DNA from 3 places in the Pseudoalteromonas sp. SCSIO 43095 genome. Region 2 is predicted to be linked to each of the others. Evidence: predicted binding sites of a transcription regulator. Region 2 holds the regulator's gene; each other region holds the start of a gene.

The links. Region 2 encodes sigma-54, which starts transcription at its own class of promoters, with help from an activator protein. Its sites were predicted from a motif close to GTTGGCACGNNNNTNGNNT; they were not measured.
Region 1: a site for sigma-54 is predicted at 2,860-2,878, ahead of LOC50_RS09810 (P-II family nitrogen regulator). Genes of this name have one in related genera too.
Region 3: a site for sigma-54 is predicted at 6,019-6,037, ahead of LOC50_RS10840 (DUF2726 domain-containing protein). Genes of this name have one in related genera too.

Annotation. Positions count from the first base shown of each region.
Region 1 is NZ_CP087995.1:2,070,066-2,080,671, forward strand. It holds gene mrcB (penicillin-binding protein 1B) at 1-1,096, opposite strand, end outside; gene LOC50_RS09805 (ammonium transporter AmtB) at 1,235-2,464, opposite strand; gene LOC50_RS09810 (P-II family nitrogen regulator) at 2,474-2,812, opposite strand; gene LOC50_RS09815 (S10 family peptidase) at 3,164-4,681, shown strand; gene LOC50_RS09820 (CYTH and CHAD domain-containing protein) at 4,912-6,432, opposite strand; gene LOC50_RS09825 (TIGR04211 family SH3 domain-containing protein) at 6,645-7,250, shown strand; gene LOC50_RS09830 (winged helix-turn-helix transcriptional regulator) at 7,343-7,825, opposite strand; gene putA (bifunctional proline dehydrogenase/L-glutamate gamma-semialdehyde dehydrogenase PutA) at 7,995-10,606, shown strand, end outside.
Region 2 is NZ_CP087995.1:264,656-275,261, reverse strand. It holds gene LOC50_RS01305 (calcium/sodium antiporter) at 1-12, shown strand, start outside; gene LOC50_RS01300 (KpsF/GutQ family sugar-phosphate isomerase) at 16-987, shown strand; gene kdsC (3-deoxy-manno-octulosonate-8-phosphatase KdsC) at 988-1,539, shown strand; gene lptC (LPS export ABC transporter periplasmic protein LptC) at 1,536-2,090, shown strand; gene lptA (lipopolysaccharide transport periplasmic protein LptA) at 2,080-2,619, shown strand; gene lptB (LPS export ABC transporter ATP-binding protein) at 2,616-3,341, shown strand; gene LOC50_RS01275 (RNA polymerase factor sigma-54) at 3,676-5,175, shown strand; gene hpf (ribosome hibernation promoting factor) at 5,202-5,489, shown strand; gene ptsN (PTS IIA-like nitrogen regulatory protein PtsN) at 5,494-5,946, shown strand; gene rapZ (RNase adapter RapZ) at 5,966-6,808, shown strand; gene LOC50_RS01255 (HPr family phosphocarrier protein) at 6,827-7,099, shown strand; gene mgtE (magnesium transporter) at 7,239-8,597, shown strand; gene LOC50_RS01245 (YgiQ family radical SAM protein) at 8,660-10,606, opposite strand, start outside.
Region 3 is NZ_CP087995.1:2,298,345-2,308,950, forward strand. It holds gene LOC50_RS10820 (ATP-binding protein) at 1-1,354, shown strand, start outside; partial or broken gene arcA (two-component system response regulator ArcA) at 1,803-2,520, shown strand; gene arcB (aerobic respiration two-component sensor histidine kinase ArcB) at 2,528-4,846, opposite strand; gene folE2 (GTP cyclohydrolase FolE2) at 5,054-5,974, shown strand; gene LOC50_RS10840 (DUF2726 domain-containing protein) at 6,077-6,673, shown strand; gene mtnN (5'-methylthioadenosine/S-adenosylhomocysteine nucleosidase) at 6,783-7,490, shown strand; gene LOC50_RS10850 (cobalamin biosynthesis protein CobD/CbiB) at 7,491-8,453, shown strand; gene tyrS (tyrosine--tRNA ligase) at 8,493-9,692, opposite strand; gene LOC50_RS10860 (peptidoglycan DD-metalloendopeptidase family protein) at 10,182-10,606, shown strand, end outside.

The sequences.
Region 1 (10,606 bases), 1.2 Mb from region 2:
AAATAAGTTTGTTATCGACCATTAAACGCAGCACTAGGTCACGACGCTCCATAGCACGTTCTTTGTAACGTCTAGGATTGTAATAAGATGGGCCTTTAACCATAGCCACCAGCAAGGCAATTTGGTCGTACTCTAGTTCATCAACAGGTTTGGCAAAGTAAAACTCGGCGGCCAGCCCCATTCCATGTACCCCTTGGTTGTATGACTGACCTAAGTACACTTCGTTTAAATAGGCTTCGAGAATCTGATCTTTTGAGTAACGGTAATCAAGAATAAGCGCAATAAAGGCTTCATTAATTTTACGTACTAACGAACGCTCACGGGTAAGGTAAATATTTTTAGCCAGCTGCTGGGTTAATGTACTCCCCCCTTGTACGGTGCGGCCTGCGCGAATATTGGTATACAAAGCGCGTAAAATTGAAAATACCGATACACCGTGATGATCATAAAAATCGCGGTCTTCAACTACTAATAAGGTATTTTTAAGCATGTCAGGAAATTTATCTAATGGTACAAACTCTCTATCTTGTTTTGAGTCATTACCAATACGGGCTATTTGTACAGGCTCTAATCTGGCAGTGTTTAAACGACGTCCAAACTTATCTTTAATACTGGCTACCTTCTCTCCAGAGAAGCGCAATTCAATAACATGAGCGCTCTCTAAACCATCATAAAATTCAAAGTCACGGCGAAAAATCTTAATACTATTGGCTGTTTTAATATACTGCCCAGTCCGACTTAAGCGATTAACTGGCGTGTAGTTTAAGCGCTTAAGCTCCCATAAAACCTCTTGCTCTGATAAAAACTGGCCTGGAAAAAAAGTCATTGAGCGGGCATATACTTGTGCCGGAAGTTGCCATTTATTGCCTTCAAACTGGCGAGTTATTTTTGCATCAAGGTAAATAAAATAAAGTGCAATGGCGATAAAAGTCGCCAGACTCAGTTTCCAAAAAATAGAAAACAACGTTTTAAAAAGTGGCCGTTTTGCGGTGCTTGAAGTTTTTTTGGTCGCACTTTTTCGCGCCGATGATTTCGTTGACTTAGTAGCGCGCTTAGTCGAGGGTTTACTGGTCGATGTTTTCTTTTTTTCAGCCATTTAAGTGTAATATATTCCGAAGGTTAATTTAACGCGAGGAGCTTATCACATTACCTTAGCACCTGAAAAATTAACCTCCCCTGAAATCAAAAAAGCCCTAACAGAGTAGGGCTTTGATTGAACACACAATACTTTTAATTAATTACTTCTAACTGATACAAACTCTGGATAAGCATCAATACCACAATCGTGTTGATCCATACCGTTTAACTCTTCTTCTTCGGTAACACGAATACCCATAGTTTGCTTGAGGATTGCCCATACAATGAATGAAGCAATAAACACAAAACTAATAATACATAGTAGGCCAATCAACTGATTAACAATGCTGGCCTCAGCATTAGTAACCGGTACTAGCACGATACCTAGGATGCCACACACACCATGAACAGAAATAGCACCCACGGGATCATCTATCTTCGCTTTGTCCAGTGCGACAATACTAAGTATCACTAATGAGCCACCTAGTAAGCCAAATAAACACGCCATTAGTGGTGATGGTGATAATGGGTCTGCAGTAATAACCACTAAGCCTGCAAGTGCACCATTAAGTACCATGGTTAAATCGGCTTTGCCCCATAAAAGTTTACATAAGAACAAGGCTGAAATTGCCCCCATAGCTGCAGCAGCATTGGTATTAAGTAATATTTGACCTACCGCTGTTGCGTTTTCTTTGTCTGAAATTAATAACTGTGATCCGCCGTTAAAGCCAAACCAACCCATCCATAAAATAAACGTACCCAATGTAGCAAGTGGCAAGTTTGAACCTGGAATTGGGTAAATTTCACCATTTTTACCATATTTACCTTTACGTGCACCCAGTAGTATTACACCCGCAAGCGCTGCAGCCGCACCCGTTGCATGGACAATTGCAGAGCCTGCAAAATCAACAAAGCCTAATTCAGATAAGAAGCCGCCACCCCATGTCCAGTAACCTTCAATTGGGTAAATTAATCCTGTAAGTACTACTGTAAACACTAAGAAAGCCCATAACTTCATACGCTCTGCTACGGCGCCAGATACAATAGACATGGCCGTTGCAACAAACACTACTTGGAAGAAAAAGTCAGATTCTAGTGAATGATTAGCATCTGCCGCTTGGCTACCTATTAGCCCACCAAACGAAGGAATAACGCCGCCTTCAACATTATCTACGTACATAATGTTGTAGCCTATCAACAAAAACATAGTACACGCGATAGAATAAAGCGCGATATTTTTAGTTAGAATTTCTGTGGTATTTTTAGAGCGCACTAAACCCGCTTCTAACATTGCAAAACCGGCTGCCATCCACATGACTAAGATGCCAGACATTAAAAAGTAAAACGTATCGAGCGAAAACTTCAGCTCTATAATTGTATTTTCCATGTTGCCCCCTTAAATTGCATCATCATCAAGCTCGCCAGTACGAATACGGACGATTTGGTCTAGGTCGTAAACAAAAATTTTGCCGTCACCAATTTTGCCCGTTCCAGCGACTTTGGTAATGGTTTCTACAACGCGTTGGCAATTTTCACTACGAGTAGCAATTTCAAGTTTAATTTTAGGTATAAAGTCAACCTGATATTCAGCACCACGGTATAACTCAGTATGCCCTCTTTGACGTCCAAATCCCTTAACGTCAACCACTGTCATTCCTTCGATGCCTAAATCAGCGAGTGCTTCACGCACATCATCTAGTTTGAATGGCTTTATTATTGCACTGATCATTTTCACAAAGGCCCCCTTAGGACGCTAGCTTGTTATTGTATTTCCTCTATACAATCCAACCTTTGTGCCATTTTTAAATTAATAATAAAAACATAAACTTAAAAAAATAAATAATATATAAAACAAAAAAGCGCACCATTTAGGTGCGCTTTTTTTATGCAAAATACTGCATTGGTGCGATATCAATGAAATACAAAGAAGGCGTTTAAAAAAAGTCTAACTATTAAACAAAGTTTATTCTTAACAGAGGTGGTTACTCGCTAACTCAACGATTATTATCGGCAGCTAGTCTCAATACTTTTGTTTTTTACTCAAATATCGCTATAACTGCAGTACATAAAATAAAAAGGGTCACTTATGAAATTTAGTCGAAGTCTATTTTTACCCATTGCCGCTATTGCGCTCACCCTAAGTAGCGCCTCGTTTGCCGATAATCAACGTCGTATTGATATTGACAGTAAAGTGGTTACCCAGCACAAAGCAAAAATAAATAATGAACGATTTTCTTACACAGTAGCAACTGGCACACAACCGGTATGGGATGACAAGGGAGACGCCATCGCAACCCTTCAATACACTTACTACACGCGCGATAAGGTCGATGATAGAACAAAGCGCCCATTACTTATTTCATTCAATGGTGGCCCAGGCTCAGCGTCAGTTTGGATGCATTTAGCATACACCGGCCCACGCGTTTTAAAAATTGACGACGAAGGCTACCCTATTCAACCTTACGGTGTTAAAGATAACCCTTATTCGGTTTTAGACGTAGCAGACATCGTTTACGTAAACCCTGTAAACACGGGTTATTCGCGTGTCGTTGAAGATAAAGATGGTAACCTTCTACCAAAGGATAAACAAAAAGAGTTATTTTTTGGTGTGAATGCCGATATAAAATACCTAGCAGAATGGCTTAATACTTTTGTATCTCGAAATGAACGCTGGCGCTCTCCAAAATTTTTAATTGGTGAAAGCTATGGTACAACGCGTGTATCAGGCTTAGCGCATGAGCTACAAAATAGTCAGTGGATGTACATTAACGGTGTTGTACTCGTTTCACCTACCGATATTGGCATTAAGCGCGATGGCCCTGTAAAAGCCGCTAATCGCCTACCTTACTTTGCAGCTACAGCGTGGTATCACAAAGCACTAAACGCCGATTTACAAGCAAAAGACTTAGACGAGCTATTACCAGAAGTTGAACAGTTTACTGTTGATGAGCTTATTCCAGCGCTTGCAAAAGGCGGGTTTATTGCCCCAGATGAAAAACGTCGTATTATTAAAAAAATGGCCGAATATGCAGGTCTATCTGAAACATTTGTTAGCCAAAATAACTTAGACATCCCGACACAATTTTTTTGGAAAGAGCTATTACGTGAACGCGGAAAAATGGTTGGTCGTCTGGATTCTCGTTATTTAGGAATTGATAAACGCGATGCCGGTGAATCACCAGATTACTGGGCAGAGCTTACATCGTGGCTGCACTCTTTTACCCCTGCAATTAACTACTACCTGCGTGAAGAGCTTAATTACAAAACCGATATCAAATATAACTTATTTGGTAACGTTCACCCATGGGATAGAAGCGGAAACAATACAGGTGAAAACTTGCGTTTAGCTATGGCTCAAAATCCGTATTTAAATGTGATGGTTCAAGCTGGCTATTATGATGGCGCAACAAACTACTTTGATGCTAAATACACAATGTGGCAACTAGATCCAAGTGGCAAAATGCAAAATAGATTAAGCTTTAAAGGCTACCGTAGTGGTCATATGATGTACCTACGTCATGCAGATTTAGAAAGCTCTAACAACGATTTACGCGAGTTTATAAAACAGTCTATTCCTAAAGACGGTCAATCCGCTAAATACTAATGATTATGCGCTTATAACAATTAAAAAAGTGACCACTCAGGTCACTTTTTTTGTATATAACTGAGGTCATTAGCTATGCGTGCAATTACCGGTGCGAATGACGGTTGGCTTTGCTGCGTACTGCTTTGTCGTGAGTATTTCAGCTAGATTTTACACATTTGTAACAAAACACAAAAGCGATAGAATAATGCACTTTTGCAACAAGTTAAGCGTGCAAAAGTGCTTAGCCATCAAAGCCAATACGGTTCTGTATCAAATGAAGCGTGTCGACTTTGCTCCATGGCACTGACTAAAAAGTCAGACTTTTGTTCCAACCATAGTTGTATTTTTGCTAGTTGAGCATCTTCTTGTCCGCCACACAGCTGTTTTAAATAATCAAGCGTACTTAGCTCATACATGCCATGAGAAATATCGAGCCAAGGGAGTCTAAATTCTAATCGTTCATCTTTATCAAACAGTGCACCTAAACAGTTACCACTGAGTAAGCTATTTTCTAACTGAGTACGAAAATTTAAATAATCATTGCCCGATAAACTTTGCTCTTTAGGCAATAAGCGGTGTAAATTTTTCCAATCTTTATCAAATAAACGATGAGCAATATCAATAACGGGCTGCTCAGCGTTTTGAAGCTCTGCTTGGCTCCAGTCTTTACGCCACTGCTTATTTATCAGCCACGTTGTTAAGCTCAGCAATAAACGGTTGTAGCGCGCACTATGAAAAAGCGCAAAAATATCATCAATACTCGGTTGTAACTCTTTTAAATCGTTAATAACTTGAGCTAAGGCGGGCGCACTGTTTATTTTTTTATAAAAAGCATGACGCTTAGAAGTGTAAGTTTTTAACTGAATGGCATTTTCAACCCATGCTAATTCACTCAATAACCACTTTAGCTCCGTTCTGAGATGCTCGGTGCTGTCTTTACTGACAATATCATCAAATAACCAAAAGTTATGACGAATTAAACTAATACCGTCAGTCACACGTTTTAATGTTTTTAAACTTGGCTTATCAAAATAGCATTGCTCATGTTTTTGCACAAAGCGAATACCAAAGCCCATGGCTTCAATAAGTGCTTGCTCTTGAGTGGCTTGCTTAGTAAGTTTAACAAAACCGATAGATTTACTCGGTTGTAACGGTGTGTTATCCGCTAGGCGGTAGCCTCTTGCTGCTTTTGAATAAAGCCCCAAGCGCACACTGTTTTGGCTTATTAATTTATCTGCTAAAGCAAATAGCTCGTCTCGGCTACCTTCGACGAGCTCTATTTCAAGCTCGCTAATAATCTCCACTTTACTCGAAGCGGCCACTTCACCTTTATCTAATACCACTTCAATTTTGGCACCATTTTGCGTTTCAATTAACCACGTACGGCGGATAAAATTAGTACTAAATATAGGGTAGAGGTTTTGTGATATAACATCAATTTGCATGCCGTGTGGCCAAATTGATGAATCAAACGCCATTAAATTAGGCCGATTTGTTTCTATGGGTAGGTTATATTCTGGACGTTGATGTAATCCCCCCACCACGTCTCCTGCAAGCTTAATTGTTTGCTCACAGCGCTCGTCTGTACAACGCGTTCTAAAACCAATATCGAGTGCTCTCAGCTCTCTGCTTGGCGTATCAAAATAAGCATTTTGCAAACTTTTAGAAGGCTTGTTTGTGACTGTTTTTGCAAATTGAGTAATTAACGAGGGGATCAGTGGAATGACGTCATCTGATACCAAAAACTTCAGTTCTATCTCAGTATCCATTAGGCTTGCGGATTACCCTTAAAATTAATAAGTGCTCAAAATAAACAAAGCAGACCTATATTGCAAATTTTTTAGTCATAAACACGCAAGCAAAATGCCTTGGTTACAATATCTATCTTGCTATTAAACTATTAAATCCATACTATCTATATACTTATGCGAAATAAAAATCACGTTCACAACGGACACTGCTAGATTAACAAGGTAGATAAATGCTAAAACACTGTTTACTATGGCTGCTTTTAACAGCCGCCCCGTTTATGAGCCAAGCAGAGGAAGCTCAATCAACGCCGCCTACTAATGCTAAAACAGCTTATATAATCGATAACTTGTATACTTTTATGCGTTCAGGCGCCAGTAAAGACTATCGCTTACTCGGTTCTATAGATGCAGGCACGCAACTGACTTTATTATCTGATGAACAAAACGGTTTTATAAAAGTTAAAGATGATAAAGACCGTGAAGGCTGGGTAGAGGCTAAATTCATCAGCGAATCAGCTGGTTTAAAGCAGCAGTATCAAGCGCTTAACAGCGAAATTAGCGCTATGCAAAATAAATTACGCCAAGCGCAAGTAGAATTACCTGAACTACAAGAACAAAACTCACAGCTAACCGAACAAAATGCTCAGCTGTTAGCACAAATAAGTCAATTACAAGACTCGCTTACTCAAGAACAACAATTAAAGCAAGCAACCAGTGCTAAAGAAAAGCGTCAGCTACTCACTTATGGCGGTGCTATTGCATTTTTAGGCTTGTTCTTAGGAATTATTTTAACTATTGTGTTATCGCGCAGAAAACGCTATGAAGGTTGGGCGTAAGCGCCACCTATATTGCAGGCATAAAAAAAACATCAAAAAGATGCTTTTTTTATGCCTGCAATTTTTTATACCTGCAATAATGTACTCAAAGGTTACATCTCTAAACGCAGTCCAGAATCTTGTTTTATTTTTTCTATTACCATGTAAGTGTGGTGTGTACCCACTCCCGGAATATCGACCAAATCACCTAATACTTCTCTGTATTCATCCATATTAGAGACGCGAATTTTTAATAAATAGTCGTAACCACCCGCTACCATGTCACATTCAACAACCTGCTTAATTTTAAGAATGTGTTCGCGAAACACTTTAAATACCGCTGTATTTGAGGTGACTAACGATACCTGCACATGCGCCACTAAGCTTTGATTGAGCTTTTCTTCGCTTAACTTTGCAAAATATCCCTCAATGTAGCCTTCTTGCTCCAGACGTTTAACTCTATCTAAACAAGGACTAGGACTTAAATTCACTTGTTTTGCGAGGTTAACATTTGAAATTCTACCATTGCGCTGCAAAACGTCTAAAATTGATATATCGATACGATCAAGCAGGCGTAATCTATTCGGATTAGTCATATCAGTATTTTATATGGATAAGTTAATAATATGCCCTGTAAATTATCGTAAAACGACAAAATTAACCAGCATATTCTGCTGGATTTTAATTAGAATGCACGCTTTACACCAACAACATTTAGCGGTAATTAACAATTACCCTAAGTCTTAACACTCCTGAGGGTTGCTTATGTTATTCAATGGCGATTTAACAACGACTTGTCCGATCAGACAAAAGATCCGTGACTTTTACCGTATAGATGAAAATGCGGTTATTGATCACATTTTACCACTTGCAGAAGTCGGTGTTAAAGCACGAAGCCGTGCATGGGAAAGAGCTCGCCAAATAGTTTTAAACATTCGTAAAGACCAAGACGGTCAAAGCGGTGTTGATGCGCTATTAAATGAATTTTCACTATCGAGTGAAGAGGGTGTGGTATTAATGTGTTTAGCCGAAGCGCTGCTTCGAGTTCCTGATAAAGCAACTCAAGAAACATTAATACGTGATAAATTAGCAAACGGCGATTGGAGCTCTCACTTAGGTAGTAGTGACTCTTTATTCGTTAATGCCTCGTCTTGGGGGTTATTAGTAACCGGTAAAATGGTTAACTATAACGATAAGACTAAAGAGCAACAGTTTGGCATACTCAAAAAAACCATTGGTCGTTTAGGCGAGCCAGTTATACGTAAGTCTGTTAACTTTGCTATGAAGATAATGGGCAAACAGTTCGTAATGGGTCGTACCATTAACGAAGCGATTGAGCGTGCTGCTGAAAAAGAGCAAAAAGGCTATGTATATTCTTACGATATGCTAGGCGAAGGTGCTCGCACAATGAAAGACGCCAAGCGTTACTTTGATAGCTACATGAATGCGATTCATGCTATAGGTAAAGCCGCAAATGGCCGTGGCCCAATAAAAAGCCCTGGTATTTCTGTAAAGTTATCGGCTATTCATCCTCGATATGAGTTTACTCATAGAGAGCGTGTAATGGAAGAGATCGTTCCAAAACTAAAAGAGCTAGCCCTTGCCGCTAAAAAATACGATATCGGCTTTACTGTTGATGCAGAAGAAGCTGACCGTTTAGATATTTCTCTTGATGTTATTGAGGCAGTATTTAGCGATAACGATTTAGGCGATTGGCAAGGTTTTGGTTTAGCGGTTCAGGCTTATCAAAAACGCGCTATTTTTGTTATTGAATGGCTAACCGACCTAGCAACCCGTGTGGGTCGCAAAATGATGGTGCGTTTAGTAAAAGGCGCATACTGGGATACAGAAATCAAAACCACACAACAAGATGGTTTAGATCACTTCCCGGTGTTTACGCGTAAAGCAACCACGGATGTATCATATAAAGCGTGTGCGATTAAAATGCTTGAAGCACGTGATGTACTTTACCCGCAATTTGCAACTCACAACGCCTACACTGCAGCGACTATTTTAGAAGTGGCCAAAGGTGATAACCAAGGTTTTGAATTCCAACGTCTTCACGGTATGGGTGAATCTTTATTTGACCAAATCGTTAATGAAGAAAAAATTCAGTGCCGTGTATACGCACCGGTAGGCCAACACGAAGACCTACTTGCTTACCTTGTACGTCGTTTACTAGAAAATGGCGCTAACTCATCATTTGTAAATGCCATTGTGGATACCACAAAACCGGTTGAAGCGTTATTACCAGATCCTGTTGAAACACTGCAAGGTTTACGTAATAAATACAACACACAAATAAAAATGCCAATTGATTTATACGGTGAAGAACGTGCCAATTCAAAAGGTATGGACTTAACTGATATTAACGTGATCACCCCGTTTAAAGAAAATTTAGACACTTGGTTTGAAGAGCACTTAATTGATGAAAGCCAAGTACCAGAAGGCGCGCTGGCCGTTAAAAACCCTGCAAACCATAAAGAAATTATTGGCCATATAAAATTACAAAATAGCGATGAAATGAAAGTGTTGCTAGCCAACGCTGAAACCGCATTTGAATCATGGTCACAAACACCGGTAAAAGAGCGCGCCAATTTATTACGTCGCGTTGCTGATATTTTAGAGCGCCATCACGATGAGCTTGTAGCTATCTGTATTAAAGAAGCAGGTAAAGTAGCACAAGATGGTATTGATGAAGTACGTGAAGCCGTTGATTTTTGTCGTTACTACGCAGCCCGTGCTGAAGAGCTTGCGCAAGATGAGCGCTTTGAAGCCCGTGGTGTTATTTTATGTATTAGCCCATGGAACTTCCCGCTCGCTATTTTCTTGGGTCAAGTTGCAGCGGCCATTGTTACCGGTAACACGGTTATTGCAAAACCAGCAGAGCAAACCAGCTTAATCGCACTTCGTGCTATTGAATTAATGCTATCAGTTGGTTTACCTGAGCACGTTGTACAACCTGTCATTGCTCGCGGTAGCGAAGTGGGTAAAACCATTGTTCCTGATGAGCGTATTCAAGCTGTTATGTTTACAGGTTCAACTGAAACGGGCACGCTTATCTCGCAAACATTAGCGGCACGTAACGATATTCAGGTGCCTTTAATTGCAGAAACTGGCGGCCAAAACTGTATGATTGTTGACTCAACAGCGCTTCCTGAGCAAGTTGTTGATGATGTTATCAGTTCTGGTTTCCAAAGTGCGGGTCAACGTTGTTCAGCATTACGCGTACTCTTTATCCAAGAAGACGTAGCTGATGGCATTATCGATATGCTTAAAGGCGCACTTGCTGAATTGCATATTGGCGACCCATCATTACTCTCTACAGACGTAGGCCCAGTAATAGATGAAAAAGCGCTTAAAACACTCAACGACCA
Region 2 (10,606 bases):
CAAGTAGGATAGCCCATGGCAACGCTAAACTTTATTCAACAAGGGTTACGTGTTCTAGAGATTGAACGCCAAGCACTCAGCGATATTACACAATACGTTAATGAAAGCTTTAACCAAGCCTGTCAATTAATGTATGACTGCCCAGGTCGTATTATTGTTATTGGCATGGGTAAATCAGGTCATATTGGTAACAAAATAGCCGCCACTCTTGCCAGTACCGGCAGCCCCGCATTTTTTGTTCACCCAGGTGAAGCAAGCCATGGTGATTTAGGAATGATCACAGCAAATGATGTGGTTATCCTCATTTCAAACTCTGGTGAAACCAGCGAAGTACTTAATATTATTCCGGTATTAAAGCGCATTGGAGCCAAAATGATTGCCATGACAGGCAACCAAGGCTCAACCATGGCAACATTGGCAAATGTGCATGTGTGTATTAAAGTTGAACAAGAAGCCTGCTCATTGGGCTTAGCACCTACTGCAAGTACCACTGCCACACTCGCTATGGGTGATGCCATGGCGGTGGCATTATTAGAAGCACGTGGCTTTACTGCTGATGATTTTGCACTATCGCACCCTGGTGGTAGCTTAGGCAAGCGATTACTCTTAACTCTTAAAGATGTTATGCACAGTGGCGCTGATACGCCTATCATTAACGAGACGCAAACGATTAAAGATGCCTTAATTGAAATGTCGGCCAAAGGACTCGGCATGACCGCTATTGTTGATAGTGACCAGCAATTATCAGGCCTGTTTACCGATGGCGATTTACGCCGTATTTTAGAGCAACGTATTGACATTCATAGCACTGAAATTAATGTTGTGATGACCAAGTCGTGTACTACAGCCACCCAAGACATGCTCGCGGCTGAAGCGTTAAATATTATGGAACAAAAACGTATTAATGGCTTAATTGTAATTAATGAGCATAATCAACCGATTGGCGCACTAAATATGCAAGACTTACTTAAAGCGGGAGTGCTATAAATGCAATTTGAAGATCTCTATCAACCGCTAAGTGATGATGCAAAGGCGCGCGCAAAAAAAGTAAAGCTATTAATTTGTGATATTGATGGTGTATTTTCTGATGGGCGTATTTACCTTGGAAACCAAGGTGAAGAACTCAAAGCATTTAACACCAAAGACGGATTTGGTATTAAAGCCCTGATTAACAGCGGTTTTGAAGTCGCTGTGATCACCGGGCGCCATTCTCATATAGTGCAGCAACGTATGAGCAGTTTAACCGTACAACATATATATCAAGGCCAAGAAGACAAACTTATAGCCTATCAAGAATTAAAACAAAAATTAGCGCTTAGCGATGATCAAATTGCTTATATAGGTGATGATGGCCCAGACATGCCAGTAATGGAGCAAGTCGGTTTTGCGGTTGCCGTAAACGATGCTCATCCACTTATTAAACGTTTATCACATTATGTAACCCAACTACCCGGCGGTTTTGGTGCGGTAAGAGAGCTGACAGACTTACTTATGCTCGAAAATAGCAAGCCACTAACTAGCCAAGGAACGAGTTCATGAATGTAGCGCGCATTATACTGAGCGTTTTATTCATAAGCTGTATGGTTTGGCTCTGGTATCCTTATTTTACTAAGGTTGATATTACTGCAAGCGAAGAAACACAAGTTATTGCTAAGCCTGATTATACCGCTATTGAGCTAAAACAAACGGCTTATGATGAACAAGGTAAAGTGAGCCATAAGGTAACTGCGGTAAAAATGGAGTTGTATCAACAACTCGGTTTTACCTTTTTTGAAAAGCCTATATTCACTTTATACAACGAGCAGCAAACATGGCGTATTAACGCCGATGAAGCCACCCTCTACGACGACCGTCAACTGGTGTTAGAGGGTAATGTAACCGCTCAAAACTTAGTAGATAACGCCATGATCGATACGATCACCGCCCAGACCATCAATGTTGATATAAAACTATTAACCATGCAATCACAGCAGCCTGTCGTTATTACAGGACCTAATTTAAAAATCACAGGTAAAGGCCTTGAGGCCGATTTAAAAACCGAGGTGATTAAACTTATTAACCATACGCGAACCCTATATTATGACCAATAATCTATTTAAAATTTTAATTGTTCCCTCACTATTAATTGCTTTTAACAGTAATAGCGCTGAACCTGCTGAAGCCCCCGCTGCGAATCAAATTTCAATTAGTGCAGATAAACAAGAAGGCCAATTAAAAGAAAACGTAGGCATTTTTGAGAAAAATGTTGAAATTATTCATGGTAATCGCCGTATCACAGCTGACCGTTTAGAAGTGCATAAACGCGATGACCTAGGCGATAACAAACAGTTATTAATTGCCACAGGCAGCCCTGCATATTTTGAAGAAACACAAGCTGATGGCACCATAATGAGCGCCAGTGCTAATGAAGTGCGTTACGATGTGTCGCTGCGTTTTTTAACCTTAATCGGCGATGCAAGCATTGCTCAAGCAGGTCAAAAAATAACAGCTAAAAGTATCACTTACGATATCGAGCAGCAGTTAATTAGCGCAGAAAAAGACGAAAACTCAACAGACCGTGTACACACTATTTTAGTGCCTGTTGAAAATAAAAAAGAAGATGATAAAGGCCAACCATGAGCACATTAAAAGCAGAGCTATTAGCTAAAAGCTACAAAGGTCGTGAAGTGGTGAAAAACGTTGGCCTAGAGGTTGAAGCTGGCAGTATTGTGGGGTTACTTGGCCCTAATGGTGCAGGTAAAACCACCACCTTTTATATGATTGTAGGCCTTGTACCTAGCGATAAAGGCAAAATATCAATTGATGATAAAGATATTACTTTATTACCGATGCACAGCCGAGCGCGTTTAGGGATTGGTTATTTACCGCAAGAGTCGTCTATTTTTAGAAAGCTGACTGTTTATCAAAACTTAATGGCTATCTTAGAAACACGTAAAGAATTAAATAAACAACAACGCGAAGATACTTTAAATAATTTACTTGATGAATTTAGCATTCAGCATATCCGCGATAGTCAAGGTATGGCTTTATCAGGTGGTGAACGTCGCCGCGTTGAAATTGCTCGCGCGCTTGCAGCAAACCCTAAATTTATCCTTTTAGACGAACCCTTTGCGGGGGTTGATCCTATCTCAGTATTAGATATTAAAAAGATTATAGAGCATCTTAAAAACCGTGGCATTGGCGTCCTTATTACAGATCATAACGTGCGCGAAACACTTGATGTTTGTGAAAAAGCCTACATAGTTTCTCATGGGGAGTTAATTGCATCAGGCACTCCTGAATACGTATTAAACGATAAAACAGTACGCGATGTTTATTTGGGCGAGCAGTTCAAGCTCTAATATGTGTGTTATTCCACTAAGCATCTGCTAAGATTAATCATACTTAGGTCTGTTGACCTATCAAGGTTGAATTTGCAGCAGTCTGTTTGGTATTTAGGCAAGGCAGAGCCTATGTGGTGTGGTATTTCCCCATAAATAGGCGATAACGCAGCATCAATGCCAAACAGGCGCTGCCCTTCGGGTTCTGCCTAGGGACGATTTACTCTTTGTTGCTCGGTTTTGACTTAGCCCACTAGGTTACAAACCTCGCGCCGCAATTAAACCGCCCCTAGTTTGAACAAATTTTAATCGTAAAGGTCAACAGACCGTAATTTAAAAGGATTGTTAGAGATACATGAGGCAATCATTACAGCTGCGCATGGGCCAGCAACTTACAATGACTCCACAATTGCAACAAGCAATTCGCTTATTGCAACTCAGTACATTGGATCTCCAGCAAGAAATTCAAGAAGCGCTCGATAGCAACCCCTTGCTTGAAGTTGAAGAACACGATTACAGCGAAGACACTGCAGGTAAAAACGAACAAAAAGCCGATAACGATGACTTAACGCTAAGTGCCTCAGCTGACGATAAACCTAGCGAGTATGAGCAAGATAGCGGCGAAGCAATGACCAAAGACACCATTAGCGATGATATGGCTATGGATGTTACTTGGGATGAATATATGAGTGCTGCGCCTGCCTCTTCATCGGGCCCAATGCCAGAAGATGAATCTATTTATCAAGGCTCTTCGACTGAAACGCTGCATGAGTATTTAATGTGGCAACTTCAACTGACGCCGTTTAGCCCTACCGATGAAGCGATAGCTATTGCAATTGTAGAAGCTGTGGACGACTCAGGGATTCTAACCCTTAGCTGTGAAGAAATATTAGAAAGCTTTAACCAAGAAAACGACGCCGAAGATGAAGTTGAACTTGACGAAATAGAAGCGGTACTAAAGCGTATTCAACTATTTGATCCAGTGGGAATAGCCGCGCGTAGTTTACAAGAGTGCTTGTGTATTCAGCTAAATCAATTTGATAAAGACACACCTTTTTTAAACGAAACAAAAATGATCTTAACCGATCATATTGATTTACTGGCTGCGCGTGACTATCGCACGTTGATGAAAAAAACAAAGCTTAAAGAAGATGAGCTTAAAGAAATCATGACGTTGATTCATACGCTCAGCCCAAAACCGGCAGACACTATTGTCAGAGAAGAGTCTGAGTACGTTATTCCTGACGTGTCGGTTAAAAAAGTAAAAGGCCGTTGGGTGGTTGAACTAAACCCAGATAGCATGCCTAAGATCAGAGTAAATAGCCAATATGCAGCTATGTCGCGTACGGTTAAATCAAGTGGTGATAGCCAGTTTATTCGCTCGCACTTACAAGAGGCTAAATGGTTTATAAAAAGCTTAGAAAGTAGAAACGACACGCTGCTTAAAGTAACTAACTGTATTGTGCAGCAACAACAGGCCTTTTTTGAACATGGTCCTGAGGCGATGAAGCCTATGGTACTTAACGATGTGGCTGAAATGGTGGAAATGCACGAGTCGACTATTTCACGTGTTACTACGCAAAAATACATGCACACACCACGTGGCATTTTTGAGCTTAAATATTTCTTTTCAAGCCATGTAAGTACTGAAAATGGTGGCGAATGCTCATCAACAGCAATACGAGCATTAATTAAAAAATTAATCGCTGCAGAAAACTCAGCTAAACCATTGAGTGATAGTAAAATTGCAGATATATTGGCAGAGCAAGGAATTAAAGTAGCGAGGAGAACTATAGCAAAATATCGCGAATCTCTAGCTATTCCCCCGTCTAATCAACGTAAAAGTTTGATTTAAGGCGTACAACAAAGAGGAAAATGTTTATGCAACTGAATTTAACTGGTCGTCATGTAGATATTACCGACTCGCTTAGAGACTACGTAAATAGCAAATTTTCGAAGTTACAGAGGCACACTGATCACATAACGAATGTGCACGTTATTCTCGATGTAGAAAAACTAAACCAAAAAGCTGAAGCAACCGTTCATGTTAGTGGCGCTGAGATTTTTGCTTCTACTGAGCATCAAGATATGTATGCCGCTATAGACTCGCTCATTGACAAGCTAGATCGTCAAGTAATTAAACACAAAGAGAAACTTGCTCGACACTAACACTATGAAACTAAGCTCACTTATCTGTCAGGACTGCAGTAAAGCTGCGGTCCTTTTTAATAGTAAAAAAAGAATTTTAGAATTTATCAGTGAATTGGCTCACAATAAACTGCCCTATTTAACACAACAAGATATTCTTAATGCATTAACTGCAAGAGAAAAGCTTGGAAGTACAGGTATAGGTCGAGGAATTGCAATTCCACATGGTCGTATGAGTGGTGTACAAGAGCCTCTTGCACTTATATTAGTGAGCGAAACGGCTATTAATTTTGATGCGATAGATAACCGACCGGTCGACATTTTTGTTGCCTTAATTGTACCTGATGGTGACAATAAGCAGCATTTAAAAACCTTAGCCACGATAGCAGAAAAGCTCAATGATAAAGAATTTTGTAAACAGTTACGCGCCGCCAAATCGGATAGCGAACTGTATCAGGTTATCGTCAGTCAATCGTAGTAATAAAGAAAGGTGGTAAATGGAATTAATAATTATAAGCGGTCGCTCAGGGTCAGGTAAATCTGTGGCGTTACGCGTTGTGGAAGACTTAGGTTATTATTGTGTAGACAATATTCCTCTTAATTTATTACCATCATTAGTGCGCAGTGTTTCCGACAGTTATAATAAAATTGCTGTGAGTGTTGATGTACGTAACCTACCTAAAGAGCAACAGCAGTTTAATGAAATCATTGAATATTTACCTGGTTTTACTAAACCAACGGTATTTTATTTAGACAGTGACGATCAAACATTAATAAAACGCTTTTCAGAAACGCGTCGTCTTCACCCTTTATCTATTGATTCTTTGCCGCTTGATTTAGCCATAAAAAAAGAAAAACAACTACTTGATGTATTGATTAATCGTGCTGATTATATGATTGATACCACAGATTTAAGTGTGCATCAGCTTGCTGAGTCTATTCGTGAAAAAATACTCGGAAAAAAAGATAAACAACTGATCATTACCTTTGAGTCATTTGGTTTTAAACACGGCCTCCCTAAAGAAGCAGATTACGTATTCGATGCCCGTTTTTTACCAAACCCGCATTGGGAGCCTGAACTAAAGCTACTTACAGGGCTGGATCAACCAGTAAAAGACTACCTAGCAAGTCACAGTATAGTGCAAAAATTTACATGGCAAATTCAAACATTTGTGCAAACATGGCTGCCGCATTTAGAACGAAATAATCGCAGCTACTTAACTATTGCAATTGGCTGCACCGGTGGGCAACACCGCTCTGTTTATTTAGCGCAAACCATTGGCGAAAGCTTTGCAATGAGTCATCCCAATGTAAAAATTCGCCACCGAGAACAAGAATAAAGCTTGCGAGAACATGTCATGCGCTTAGAAAATACATTTTTAATAAAAAACAAATTAGGATTACACGCTAGAGCGGCGACAGTATTAGCTCAGCTTTCTGTGCAATTTGATGCCACAATCACTTTATTTCAAGATGACAAACAAGCCGCTGGCGATAGCGTGCTGGCACTTATGTTACTCGAAAGCAGCCAAGGCAAAGAAGTTAAGGTGGTATGCGAAGGCCCCGACGCTGAGCCTGCACTTAGCGCAATAGGTGAACTCATCGACCAACGATTTAATGAGCAAGAATAAAAAAGTTCATTATTAACTCATCATCCTAAACTTGGGTTAATAGTGCTTGAGGTAGTTTGCTCAATTAAAGTAAGATAAACTAAAATTGAATAGCATTTATACCCTTCCAGCATGTAATAAAATTTAATTAAGGATGCCAATGCCTGAAGCTTTAGAACAAGATATTCCACTACAACAACTAAAACAGGTGACTAAGTCACTAAATAGTGGTCAATTTGTTCAAGTTAGGCGCATGCTAGCAAAAACGGCACCTTGTGATACCGCACTTCTTTTAGAATCATCCCCGCATAAAATTCGCCGTATGCTCTGGCAGCTTGTTGATCCTGATGTACAAGGTGATGTGCTTGAAGAGCTGTCTGAAGATGTACGTTTGGGCATTATTGCGCAAATGGCACCCGAGCACATTGCTGCTGCAACCGAAGACATGGGCCATGATGATTTAGGGGAAGTACTACGTAGCCTACCTGACACTGTTTATAAAGATGTTGTTAGCGCTATGGATATTCAAGATAGAGAACGTGCAAGGCAGGCTTTATCGTATCAAGAGCGCTCTGCTGGCGCATTGATGAATATAGATACCGTTACTATTCGCCCCGATGTGACTCTAGATGTGGTACTACGTTATATTCGCTTACGCGGCGAATTACCTGAGGGTACAGATGACTTATATGTGGTTGATGAAAATAACTGCTTTTTAGGCGCCCTATCGCTGAGTACTTTATTAACTAATCCCCCTGAAAAAATTGTTCATGAGTTAATGGATGAAGACTGTGAGTCTATTCCTATTTCAATGGATGAGAGCGAAGTTGCACAATTGTTTGAGCGTCATAACTGGATATCGGCACCGGTTGTTGATGACAACGCACACTTGCTTGGGCGGATCACCATTGATGATATCGTTGATGTTATTCGTGAAGACGCTGAGCACAGTTTACTGGGTTTAGCGGGTTTAGATGATGAAGAAGATACCTTTGCACCTGTGTTAAAAAGCTCTAAAAAGCGCTCAATTTGGCTGGGTGTAAACTTACTAACTGCATTGCTGGCTGCAATTGTGGCGAGCTTTTTTGAAAACACCTTAGCTATATTACCAATTCTTGCTGTGCTCAATGGTATTGTTCCGTCAATGGGTGGGGTTGCAGGCAGCCAAACCTTAACTTTGGTTATTCGCGGTATCGCGGTGGGCCATATCAACCAAACTAACCAACGTTTTTTATTATTAAAAGAACTCGCTATCGGCGCGATTAACGGTATGGTTTGGTCTATCCTAATTGCCGGTGTCGTTGCGCTTTGGCAATGGGATTTCAAACTCGGTGGTGTTTTAGCGTTTGCTATGTTTATGAATTTAGTTGCAGCAGGTATTGCGGGTGCTAGTATCCCACTATTGCTTAAAAAAATGAAAATAGATCCAGCACTTGCAGGCAGTGTGGTACTAACCACAGTAACTGATATTGTTGGTATATTTGCCTTCTTAGGTACTGCGACTTGGTTATTGATTTAATCTTTTTATAAACAAAAACACCGCGTCAATACGCGGTGTTTTTGTTTAAGCCGATAATTACTTTACCTTGCGCGCTGGCGATTACCGCCAACCTTAGGTTTAGTGTTGGCTTTTTTAAACTGACTAAACCCAGTATGACGAGTAAGTGCAGGGCGACCGCCCTTGTTACCTTTACCGCCTTTAGTTTGTCTTTCATCTCGCCCTTCTTCTGGCACTAAACAGTTAGGTCCTTTACCAATAAGCTTGGCTTTGCCCATGTTACGCAGGGCTTCGCGGATCATTGGCCAACCGGCAGGATCATGGTAACGTAAAATTGCTTTATGCAAACGACGCTGACGCGCGCCCTTAGGCACAGCAACTTGCTCAATATTATTTTTAATATTACGAAGCGAGTTCATTTCAGTATGATAAATAGTGGTCGCATTAGCCATCGGTGATGGGTAAAAATTTTGTACCTGATCAAGCTTAAAATCATTCGATTTCAACCATAAAGCCATGTTTACCATATCTTCATCTTTAGTCCCTGGGTGAGCAGAAATAAAGTATGGAATTAAATACTGCTTTTTACCCGCTTCTTTAGAGTACTTATCAAATAGCGCTTTAAATTCATCGTAGGCACCCATACCTGGTTTCATCATTTTTGATAATGGGCCATCTTCTGTGTGCTCGGGTGCTATTTTTAAATATCCACCAACATGATGGGTTACTAGCTCTTTAACGTAACGAGGATCACGTACTGCAAGGTCATAACGCACGCCCGAAGCAATTAAGATCTTTTTGATCCCTTTAACCTCACGCGCCTTTTTATATAAGTCGATAGTGGGTGTGTGATCGGTATCCATATGCTTACAAATATCAGGATACACACACGACAAGCGACGGCACGTACTCTCTGCTTTTTTACTGGTACAACGCAGTTTATACATATTTGCAGTTGGCCCACCTAAATCAGAGATAACCCCAGTAAAGCCTGGCACTTTATCTCTAATTTGTTCAATTTCTTCAATAATTGATTCTTGAGAACGGCTTTGAATTATTCGCCCTTCATGCTCGGTAATGGAACAAAACGAACAGCCGCCAAAACAACCGCGCATTATATTTACCGACGTTTTAATCATATCGTAAGCAGGAATTTTAGCGTCGCCATAACTTGGATGTGGTATACGCTGATACGGTAAACCAAACACATCATCCATTTCTTGGGTTTCAAGTGGATAAGCTGGCGGGTTCACCCAAATAGAGCGATCGCCATGACGCTGAAACAACGCTCTTGCACAACCGGGGTTGGTTTCTTGGTGCAAAATACGTGATGCATGCGCATACAAAGGCTTATTAACGCTAACCTGCTCAAAAGCAGGTAACTTAACGTAAGTTTTTTCCCATGGCTTAGGGCGCGCAGGTTGGATGATAATTGGTTTTGCAGCTTCGGCTTTTAAATCAATACCCGCTTGCTTAAATTCTGATTTAGCACAACCCACATCATCCGCACCATAAGGATTAGGAATAGGGTCTATTTTACCAATTTTATCAATGGCTGTTGAATCACTGCCACGCCAACCGGGTAAAGGCTCTTTACGAATAACCGCCGTGCCTCTCACATCCTGTATGGTATCTATGGTTTCACCCGCAGCGATACGGTGCGCTACTTCAACTAACGGGCGTTCGGCATTACCATAAATTAAAATATCGCCTTTAGCGTCAAATAATACGCTACGACGTACTTTTTCTTGCCAATAGTCATAATGAGCAATACGACGCAAGCTGGCTTCAATGCCCCCTAACACGAGCGGCACATCTTTATAGGCTTCACGACAACGTTGTGAGTATATGATCACGGCGCGATCGGGGCGTTTACCACCAACATTTCCCGGGGTATAAGCATCATCGTGGCGCATTCGTTTTTCAGCGGTGTAACGATTGATCATCGAGTCCATATTACCGGCTGTAATACCAAAAAATAAGTTAGGCTTACCCAATGCCATAAAGGCATCTTTAGAGTTCCAGTCAGG
Region 3 (10,606 bases), 1.0 Mb from region 2:
GGTCACAAACTTACATATTTATGCGCTAGATGAGCAAACAAATAAACCAGTATTTTTTACCAGTTTTAATGCTCAAAAATCGCCACCTGTACCAATCAAAACAGACAGTATTAACGACTTTATAGAACCCCAAGTAGGTGATGAGTTTATTGAGTACATTACTCCAATACTCAATAATGATCAGTTACTGGGTTATGTGTATATTAGGGGCAGCTTGGATAACTTAAATAAGTTTATCACTAAAAAAATTATAATTGATATTGCCATTATCGCTTTAATACTTATTTTTATCTCTTTGATTATTTTAAGGCTACAAAAAAGGATAGCCAGCCCAATAGAAAACTTAAGCTTGTTACTGCAAAACATAGCTAAAAATCATAACTACTACGCCCGGGCGCCTTTAACAAACTTAACTGAAATAACCAGGCTTTCTAACAGCTTAAATGTAATGCTGGCGCGAACACAAAGACAAATAAAGCGCCACGAAGAAGATAAAAAAGAAATTAAGCTACTAAACTCAAATCTTGAAGAAAAAGTAAGCCAACGAACCATCGCGCTCAGAGAAGCAAATAAAGAGTTGCTATCTACACTTGAAAAGATGCACCAATACCAAACTCAAATTGTCGAAAACAAAAAAATGGCTTCATTAGGGCAAATGGTGGCAGGTGTAGCTCATGAGGTAAATACCCCTATAGGGCTTGGGATCACCGGTTCTACTTTATTAAGGGATAAACTCGCGGAGCTACAAATTAACTTTCAAAATAAGTCATTGACTGCCAGTCAATTTGAGCAATTTACTAACGATGGCATTGAAAACTTAGACCTCATCTACAGTAGTTTAAACCGTGTCGCAGAGCTTATTTCTAACTTTAAAAAAGTGGCCGTGATCAAAGATGATGAAATCACTAGCACCGTTCACTTTCAGCAGCTCATAAACGATACATTATTGTCTATGGGGCAAGAGTTAAGAATAAAAAATCCTAAAGTTCTTATAAATTGTCCAGCAGATTTAACCGTTGAAAGTAAAAAAGGGCCACTGCAGCAAGTTTTCCATCAATTAATTTTAAACTCCCTACTACACGGATTTGTAGCTGGCGGTGACAATGTAGTGCAAATTGATATTGTGGCAACAAGCACAAAAACACAAATTACCTACACCGATAACGGCCTAGGTGTAGAGAGCAACATAAGAGCGAAAATTTTTGACCCTTTTGTTACTTCAAAACGCGGTCAAGGAGCCAGTGGATTAGGCATGCATTTAGTTTACAACTTAGTGACCCAGGCTTTGGCTGGAGAAATTGTATTAGATACTGAGTATCAATCAGGAGCACGATTTATTATTACGCTATTTTAAAAAGTGAAATAAATCCGTTCTCTGCTCTTGAATTACGACTTTATGACCATACTAAAACAGCACTCTTTGAACAGTTGTATCATTAATGCTGTATTTTCACACAATTAATGAACTTAATTGTGTTTAACATATCACATACATTGATGAAAAATTGTAAAGTGATATAATTTCGTTTTGAATTAGTCTGATTATTTTAAGTATCTTTAGGTGGTTGATGGATGTATCAATTATTAAAGGGAAATGGCTTCGACTTTATAATTCAAGTTATACATCCAACGTTAAGTATCAATTAAGCCGCGGTCTTTAATAATAGTTTGAGCGCGCAGCTGTTTTTATCTAATTTGTTTTTACTTGTTAACATTTAGATATAATCCTATAATTCCAGTAGTCGGTTTTGATGATCACACCGATTTTAAAATAAAACACTCTACAAAAAGGTTAATTAAAAATGCAAACGCCAGTCATTCTGATCGTAGAGGATGAAGACGTAACTAGACTAAACCTCGTTAGTTTATTTGAAGCCGAAGGTTACAAAGTTATTGAAGCCATTGATGGCGATGATATGCATGATAAGCTTACAAATAACGATGACGTCAATCTTGTAGTTATGGACATCAACCTGCCAGGTAAAAACGGGCTTATTTTAGCTCGCGAATTACGCCAAAAACGCAAAGTTGGTCTTATTTTCTTAACAGGGCCGTGACAACGATGTAGACCGTATTTTAGGTCTTGAAATTGGTGCTGATGACTATATTACTAAGCCTTTCAACCCGCGTGAATTAACTATTCGTGCTCGTAACTTAATTACGCGTACTGCATTAGGTGGTGAAGAGTCTGCTATTGAAACAAATGGCGTGATCACCTTTAACGGTTGGGAACTTGACGAAAATAGTCGCTGCCTTACTTCTCCAAACGGAGACGCGAAACGTCTACCTAAAGGCGAATACAGAGCACTGCGTTTAATGCTTGACTCTCCGGGTCGTATATTTAGCCGTGAGCAACTAATTAAACACATGACTGGCCGAGAGCTTCGCGCTAACGACCGTACGGTTGACGTAACAATTCGTCGTATCCGCAAACACTTTGAAAGCGACAACTCAACATCTGAGTTAATCAGCACCATCCATGGTGAAGGTTACCGTTTCATTGGTAAAATCGATAGCTAATTAGTTATTACTCTAATTGCTGTAAAAATAAATGAAGGGCCTGTTGTCCTTCATTTATTTTATCTGTTAACTCCTCAAGCCACACAGCTAACACTTCGTCACTTTGCTCCAGCGCCCCATGCTCCATTTGCTTTGCATGCAACTGAACATCATTAAGACCGACCGAACCAGCCGCACCTTTTAACTTATGCGCAACCGATTTGTACTCTTCTCTATCAGCAGCGTTTAACGAAGCTAACAGCTCTTGTTGGTACTGCGGATTTAGCTTTGCGAACAACTGGCTACTGCGTTTAAATACTTCAACGCCCATCGAATTTACAAAGTCTTCAATGGTTTCAACATCCAACAAGTCAGTATTAATTTGATTTAATAACGCTTGATTGACCACTCGTTGAGGAGCCTCGGTTTGCGCTTGCTTAATGCCAAAGAGTTCAGCGAGCATATTATCTAACTTGCTTGTGTTTATTGGTTTAGCTAGTGCGCCTTGAATAGAAATACCCTCAAGCTCCTCTTCAGCACTACGTACATTGGCCGTTAATGCCACTATTGGAAGCTGATCAAAATGACTTTGAGCGCGAATTTGTCTTGCCACTTCGTCACCATTAATATCAGGCAACTGCATATCAAGTAAGACTAAATCTAAGTCATCTTCAGTTTCGACAAACGATAAAGCATCTTCACCCGTTTCAGCCCACAGCACTTCGTGTCCACGTTGTTCTAGTAGGTTAGTAGCAATTTCAGCATTAAGTGGCACATCCTCCACTAATAAAATATATAAGCTACGCCCAACATAACTATGTTCGGTAGGAGCACTACATAAATTCAGCGGAATTTGTACCGTAAAGCAGCTGCCCTCTCCTGGGGTACTATTAACCGTTATTGTGCCTTTCATTGCGCTTACTAACGCTTTGGTGACAGCTAAGCCAATACCTGAACCAATGGCATTGGTGCCTTTAAGATCTGGCGCTTTATAGTACATGTCAAAAATGCGTGTTAGTTGCTCTTGTGGAATGCCTTCACCGGTATCGAGTATTTTAATAATAAGCCAAGGGCCATCTTCACGGTTTTCTCTGGCACAATCTAAGATTACGCTCCCTTGTTGAGTAAACTTAACAGCGTTATTAATTAAGTTCCACACCACTTGGCGTAAACGGGTCGGGTCAAGCAAAGCATATATGTCAAGCATGCCAGAACGCTTCACTTCAAACGAAAGCTCTTTTTGCTCAGCAATAAGGCCTGCAAAGTTAACTACATCGTTGATAAAGTCCGAAACATTAATTTCGTTGGCGGCAATATCTAACTGCTCACGGTCAATTTTATCTAAATCTATAATATCGTTAAATATATTACCTAGTGTTTCGGCGCTTGAAAACACGGTATTACACCAACTGCGTTGCTGTTTGTTTAATTCGGTATCCAGTAGCATGCGCGTTAAGCCCACAATACCATTAAGCGGTGTGCGTAACTCATGGCTTAATGTGGCAATAAATTTCCCTTTATCTTTATAAGCTGTTTCTAGTGCCTGCGCAGCTTCTTTACGACTGGTAATATCACGGCCAAACGCAAGTAAACCAATGTAATCCCCTTGTTCATTAATAAAGGGAAGTTTACGCAATTCAAACCACCTAATTTCACCGTTTACTGAGTACTCCACATCTATAGTTAAACCTTGGTGCGTACGCTCAACCTGCTCATCGGTTCTGAGTACTTCTGATAAAAAGTGGCTTGGGAATATTTCTTCTGCGGCTTTACCAATAAGTTCACCACTGGTTTTACCCATCACCTCTTCAAACATTTTATTACAACCAGCAAACACCCCGTTGTTATCGCGGTAATAAAATAAATCCGGCGAGGAGTCTACAATTGAGCGCAGTAACATGCCTTGCTGTGCGAGTTCTTGTTGTGTTTTTTTACGCTCTGCAATTTCACGCCTAAGCTCTTCTATTGCTCGGTGTTTAGCATGAAAAGCCATTTTACGTTCGTCAATTTCAATGTTTAAACGGTTAATATTGTCTTTGAGGGTTTGATTTAAAAGCTTCTCTTGTTTTGTGGCACTATCTAAATAAGCATAAGAGGCATCAAGTTGCCGAATAGAGTTTAATAATATGCTGATAACTAAAGGAGAAACAACCGAGGTAAAAAATACCACGGCGAGTATATCAACCAAGTTTACTTCGCCTATGGCAACGTAATAAAACATACTTGATAAAACCAGCGATATTGTCAGTAATAATGCATAGCAAATAGCTGCAGTTTTAAACTCACCAAAACGAGTTATTGAACTGGAAAGAACTCTAACCCACGGGTTCAAAGAAGAATCAGTCATATATCAGTTTTTCTCTTAGCTAAATGCTTAGGGTCTGTTGACCTTTCAAGGTTAAAGGCTAATTTTAGCATTTTCTATCAGCTATTTTCATGTTGTGCGACAAAAACAATAAAATTTCATGTTTGGTGTTATTTGCTGCATTTCAGCAAATCTTTATTTAGTGTAAAATGCGGCGTTTTAAATATTGCAAATAACGAGTAACGTATCATGCAAAAAACTATGCCAGATATTGCTAACACGGCTGCCGCATTACAAACAGGTAAATTAGACTGGGTAGGTATGGGCGATATAGAGCTGCCTTTTATTTTTGAATCTCTTGATTTAGCTCCAGTTACCGTTAATGCAAAAGCACGCGCCTTTGTTAATTTACACAAAGAAGATGCTAAAGGCATTCATATGTCGCGACTATTTTTAGCGTTGGATCACCTCTCAACTGAGCAACAGGTCAATCCAGAAACCTTAGCACAAGCCTTAGATACCTTTATCACCAGTCATGAAGGCTTAAGTGATAAAGCACACATTGAATTTAAATTTGAATTGCCGCTACGCCGTAAGTCATTACTTAGTGGTAAAGCAGGTTGGAAAAGCTATCCCATTGTACTTACCAGCACTATAAATCAAGGCGTTATTAGTTTTGAGCTCAGCGTTGATGTGACTTATTCATCAACTTGCCCCTGCTCTGCAGCACTGGCTCGCCAATTAATTCAAAACGCATTCAGCGAAAATTTTTCTCAAGAAACACTCACTCAATCAGAAGTTTTAGAGTGGCTTGGAACAACTCAAGGCATTGTAGCAACCCCGCATTCACAGCGTTCAATTGCTAATGTTAAAGTTAAATTAGCAAATAACATTAAACAGTTTGATGTGGTTAACTTAATAAACTTACTAGAAGATGAACTAAAAACACCAGTACAAGCTGCGGTAAAACGTGAAGACGAACAAGAGTTTGCTCGCTTAAACGGTCAAAATTTAATGTTTTGTGAAGACGCAGCACGAAAAATTAAAACGACGTTAGAGTCAAAAGAGTTTACCGATTACTTCCTGCAAATTAACCATTATGAGTCTTTACATGCTCATGATGCAGTTGCGATTGCCGTAAAAGGTATTGAAGGCGGCTATAAAGCATAATAGTGCTCATCCCCATTCGTTAATAAAACAACCATAACAACTATTTGGGCACATAAATTGCTTTAGACAAGCAGTGTCAATTTGTTGTTATGGAGTTACCGTATGGAATTCGCTTTATTATTAATATTAGTGCTAGTTGTTGGGGCATCTGTCGTTGCGTCAAAATTTAATGATGACGGCGGAAACCCTTATCCTTTTACTCGTAAGCAAAGTGTATTTACCCAAGTAGAAGGGGCGTTTCTGAATTTATTAGAGCGCGCTGTTGGCGATCAATATAAAATTGTTAGTCGCGTTAAACTAATCGATGTGATTGACTGTAAACAAGGCCTGTCTGTTAAATCTAAACGTGCGGCAATGGCTAAAGCAAAAAATAAGCAGCTCGACTTTGTTTTAGTAGATAAAGAAAAAATGACCATAGTGGCTGCGGTTGACTTAGTTAATAACGCCAATAAAGATGGCCACAAAGCACAGCGCGACTGGTTTGTTAATGGCGCATTGGAAGCCGCAGGTATTCCACATATTCGTATGAAAGTGAAGGCAGGCTACCGCCCAAGCGAAGTACGCGATGCAATTATGTTTAAATTAGGTAAGCCAGCGGCATCTAAATCTTCACGACCCACGCGTGTTAGAGTTCATAAACCTGCGGTATTGTCTCCTTCTCAAGCAAAGGCACAATCAACAGCCCTTGCTGAAATATAATCAATAAGTTTATAAAGTGCGGGCTTTTTAAGCTCGCATTTTTGTTTGTTTTACCCCACGTTATTTTTTGCAGTATAATCACCGTATTCAAACTCAGGAATTTAACACTATGAATGTTGGTATTATTGGCGCAATGGAGCCAGAAGTTAAAATTTTGCGCGAGGCGATGCAAAATCCACAAGTTTTAACCAAGGCTGGTTTTACTTTTTACACAGGCGAGCTTGCAGGCAATACCGTCACTTTAGTGCAATCAGGTATTGGTAAAGTCGCTTCGACAATCGCAACCACATTACTTATCGATAACTTCAATCCAGATTGTGTTATTAACACTGGCTCTGCCGGTGGATTCGACCCATCACTAAACGTTGGCGATGTAGTAATTTCATCTGAAGTACGTCATCACGATGTTGATGTAACAGCGTTTGGTTACGAAATTGGCCAAGTACCACAAATGCCAGCAGGTTTTACTGCTCACCCTAAACTTGTAGAAGCCGCCGAGCAAACAATTGCACAAATTAGTGAAGTAAAAACCCTTGTCGGTTTAATTTGCACCGGCGACTCGTTTATGTGCGACCCTGTTCGTATTGAAAAAGCACGCAGTGACTTCCCTACAATGCTAGCAGTAGAGATGGAAGGTGCATCAATTGCGCAAACGTGTTTTGCACTTAATACACCATTTGTTGTTATTCGCTCAATGTCTGATATTGCAGGCAAAGAGTCGCCGCAATCATTTGAAGAATACTTAGAAACAGCCTCTATAAATTCATCAAAAATGGTCGTAGCTTTACTTGAGAAATTAACGGCGGTTACGCTGTAAATGCTCAATAATATTGTTCAAAATCATTTGGACTTTATTGTATTTATTTGTGCGCTCCTTGCTGAGCGCTTTTTACCTTTAGTAAGTTGGTATCACCCTAACCACATACTCTCTGCTATTTTTAGCGCTATAAGCCAGCGTATTTATAAAAAAACAGACACCAAGCAATATCATTATTTAGCAGCCTCAATGGCAAGTACGCTTATACTTAGTACTGTGCTTATTATTGTAGTTTTACTGCTTCAGTTTGCCTTTTACCCCGAGCTGTTATCAGGTCTTATTTTATATTTATGCCTAGAAAACAGTAGCCTGAATAAAAAAGCGATACGCATAGCTAGGCTAGTCAAAAAAAATCAAAAATCGACAGCACGCGAATTATTAAAGCCACTAGTAGCCCGTGAAGTTATTGCACTTTCAAGCCCCGGGATCATTAAAGCCATTATGGAAAGTGTCATACTTAGAACGGCGCGTCATTACTTTGTGGTAATTTTCATATTTTTAGTATTGGGCCCCGTCGCCGCTTTAGCCTATCGTTTAATCACTTTAATTCAACAGGCGTGGCGAAGTGATATAGCCCCAAATAGCTCTTTTTTGATGCCGCTTAAACTGGTTCTTTTTATTGTTGAGTACATTCCCATACGTTTACTCGCGCTGACAATTGCCTCACTAAAGGCCAGTAAAAAAAGCATGCATTATATTAAGCATTATGGCCGACACTTCTATCAAACCAATACAGGCTGGTTACTTAGTGTATGTTCTGCATCTTTGGGGGTACAACTTGGTGGGCCTGCTATTTATAATACACAGCGTTTTAATAAAATGCGTGTCGGTGTAGAGCGTCTTCCCAACGCCGATGACGTACCACAACTACTCAATACACTTAACCAAACTCGCCTTTTTTGGTTTCTGATTATTATTAGCGTTGAAATTATTAAGGCTGTTCTCGTTTTTAAGTTCGCATAAAAAAACCAGCCGTAGCTGGTTTTTATAATGTCCGAAGTTTTAAGCTACGGTGATATTTGCAAATTTGCGTTTACCTACTTGGTAAATAGCCGTTGTGCCTTTTGCAATTTCCAATTTGGTATCTGTAATTTTGTCTTCGCCGTTAAGCTTTACTGCACCTTGTTTGATCATCCTCATGGCTTCTGAGGTACTCGCTACTAAGCCCGCTTCTTTAAGTAAGTTAGCGATTAAAATTGACTCTTCATCAATATTAACTGTCAGCTCAGGGATTTCATCTGGCAAAGCTTTTTTCTGAAAACGCTGGATGAAGTCATCATGAGCAGCTTGCGCATCAGCTTCACTGTGAAAACGCGCAATTAGCTCTTTAGCTAATTCAATTTTAATATCGCGCGGGTTAGTGCCCTGCTCTACACGCTGTTTTTGCGCTGCAATTTGCTCAATAGAAAGGCTACTTAGCAAATCGTAGTAACGCCACATGAGTACGTCACTAATTGACATGATTTTACCGAACATATCTGAAGGCGTATCAGTAATACCAATATAATTACCGAGTGACTTCGACATTTTCTGAACGCCGTCAGTTCCCTCAAGTAAAGGCATCATTAATACTGTTTGTGGTTTTTGACCTTCATCTTTTTGCAGCTCACGACCCATTAATAGGTTAAAACGCTGATCGGTGCCGCCTAGCTCAACATCTGACTCTAATGCGACTGAATCCCAGCCTTGCACCAGTGGATACAAAAACTCATGAATCGCAATCGATTGACCGCCAGCATAGCGCTTTTTAAAATCATCACGCTCAAGCATACGCGCCACAGTTTGACGCGCGGCTAATTTTATCATCCCCGCAGCGCCTAATTTCTCCATCCACGTAGAGTTAAAAGCGACGGTTGTTTTAGCCGGGTCTAAAATTTTGAACACCTGCTCTTTATAGGTTTCGGCGTTGGCAAGCACGTCATCACGTGTAAGTGGTTTACGGGTCACATTTTTGCCCGTTGGATCGCCAATCATACCGGTAAAATCACCAATTAAAAAAATAACCTCATGACCTAAATCTTGAAAGGTTTTCATTTTATTAATGAGTACAGTGTGACCTAGGTGTAAATCTGGAGCCGTAGGATCAAAACCAGCTTTAATTTTTAGCTTTTTCCCCGACTTTAATTTTTCAACCAACTCATCTTCAATTAATATCTCTTCTGCACCGCGTTTTATCTCTGCTAGAGCGGTTTGTAAATCCACTGTGTGTTACTCCAAAAATTCTGACAACGAAGGGGTGTAATATGCTCACGGTTTATTGCTAGCGCGTTATCACAAAGCAAATAAAACTATTTAGCTAACATAACAAATTTCCACCTAATTAGAACAACTTTTTTAACTAATCGCAGCACCAACTAAAATGCAGGGTGTACGTTCTAAAAGGGGATATAAACGAGCGATTAATAATACGCCAAAAGTGTTTATCACAAACTAAAAACAGTTTACAAATTAATCACTTCTCGTAATTAAACCGTTTTATAAACTAATATAACATTATGATGAAAAAGCAAAGTATCCAAGAATATAAAATAGTGTAACAGTTCAACTTTAAACACAAACAGCCTGAATACCCTACGATTTTAGCCTAATTTAACTCGAGTTTAAATCTACAAAATACTAGTATTCACAGATTATTCGTTATATCCTGCAATATAACCTATTTATTATCTTGACAGCAGAAAAAGGCACGTTATGGTTCACGTGGTTAACACGCTCCCCAAAAAACACAAAATGCTTATTCTAGGTTTGGTTTCTGCTATTGTTGCCTTAGCCTTTCTTCCTTCTGAAAAAGCCACTGCATCCAAAGACAATAGTGAAAACACACTAGAAATTGGTAAGCGCTATGAATTACAAATTAAAGTAGGTGAGAACGAAAAACTCACTGACCTAAATTCAGAGCAGGCAGCACAAAAACTTCCAGAATATGATTTTGTCGATCACCAAGTTAAAAATGGTGACAATTTAGCGATTATTTTTAAGCGCGCTGGTTTTTCTGCACAAACGCTGCATAAACTTGTAAACACCAACGCTGAAACACGTAAGCTAACTAAAATTCACCCAGGTGAAACGTTAAGCTTTGCTACCGCCGAAGACGGTTCATTAGCTCAATTACGCTA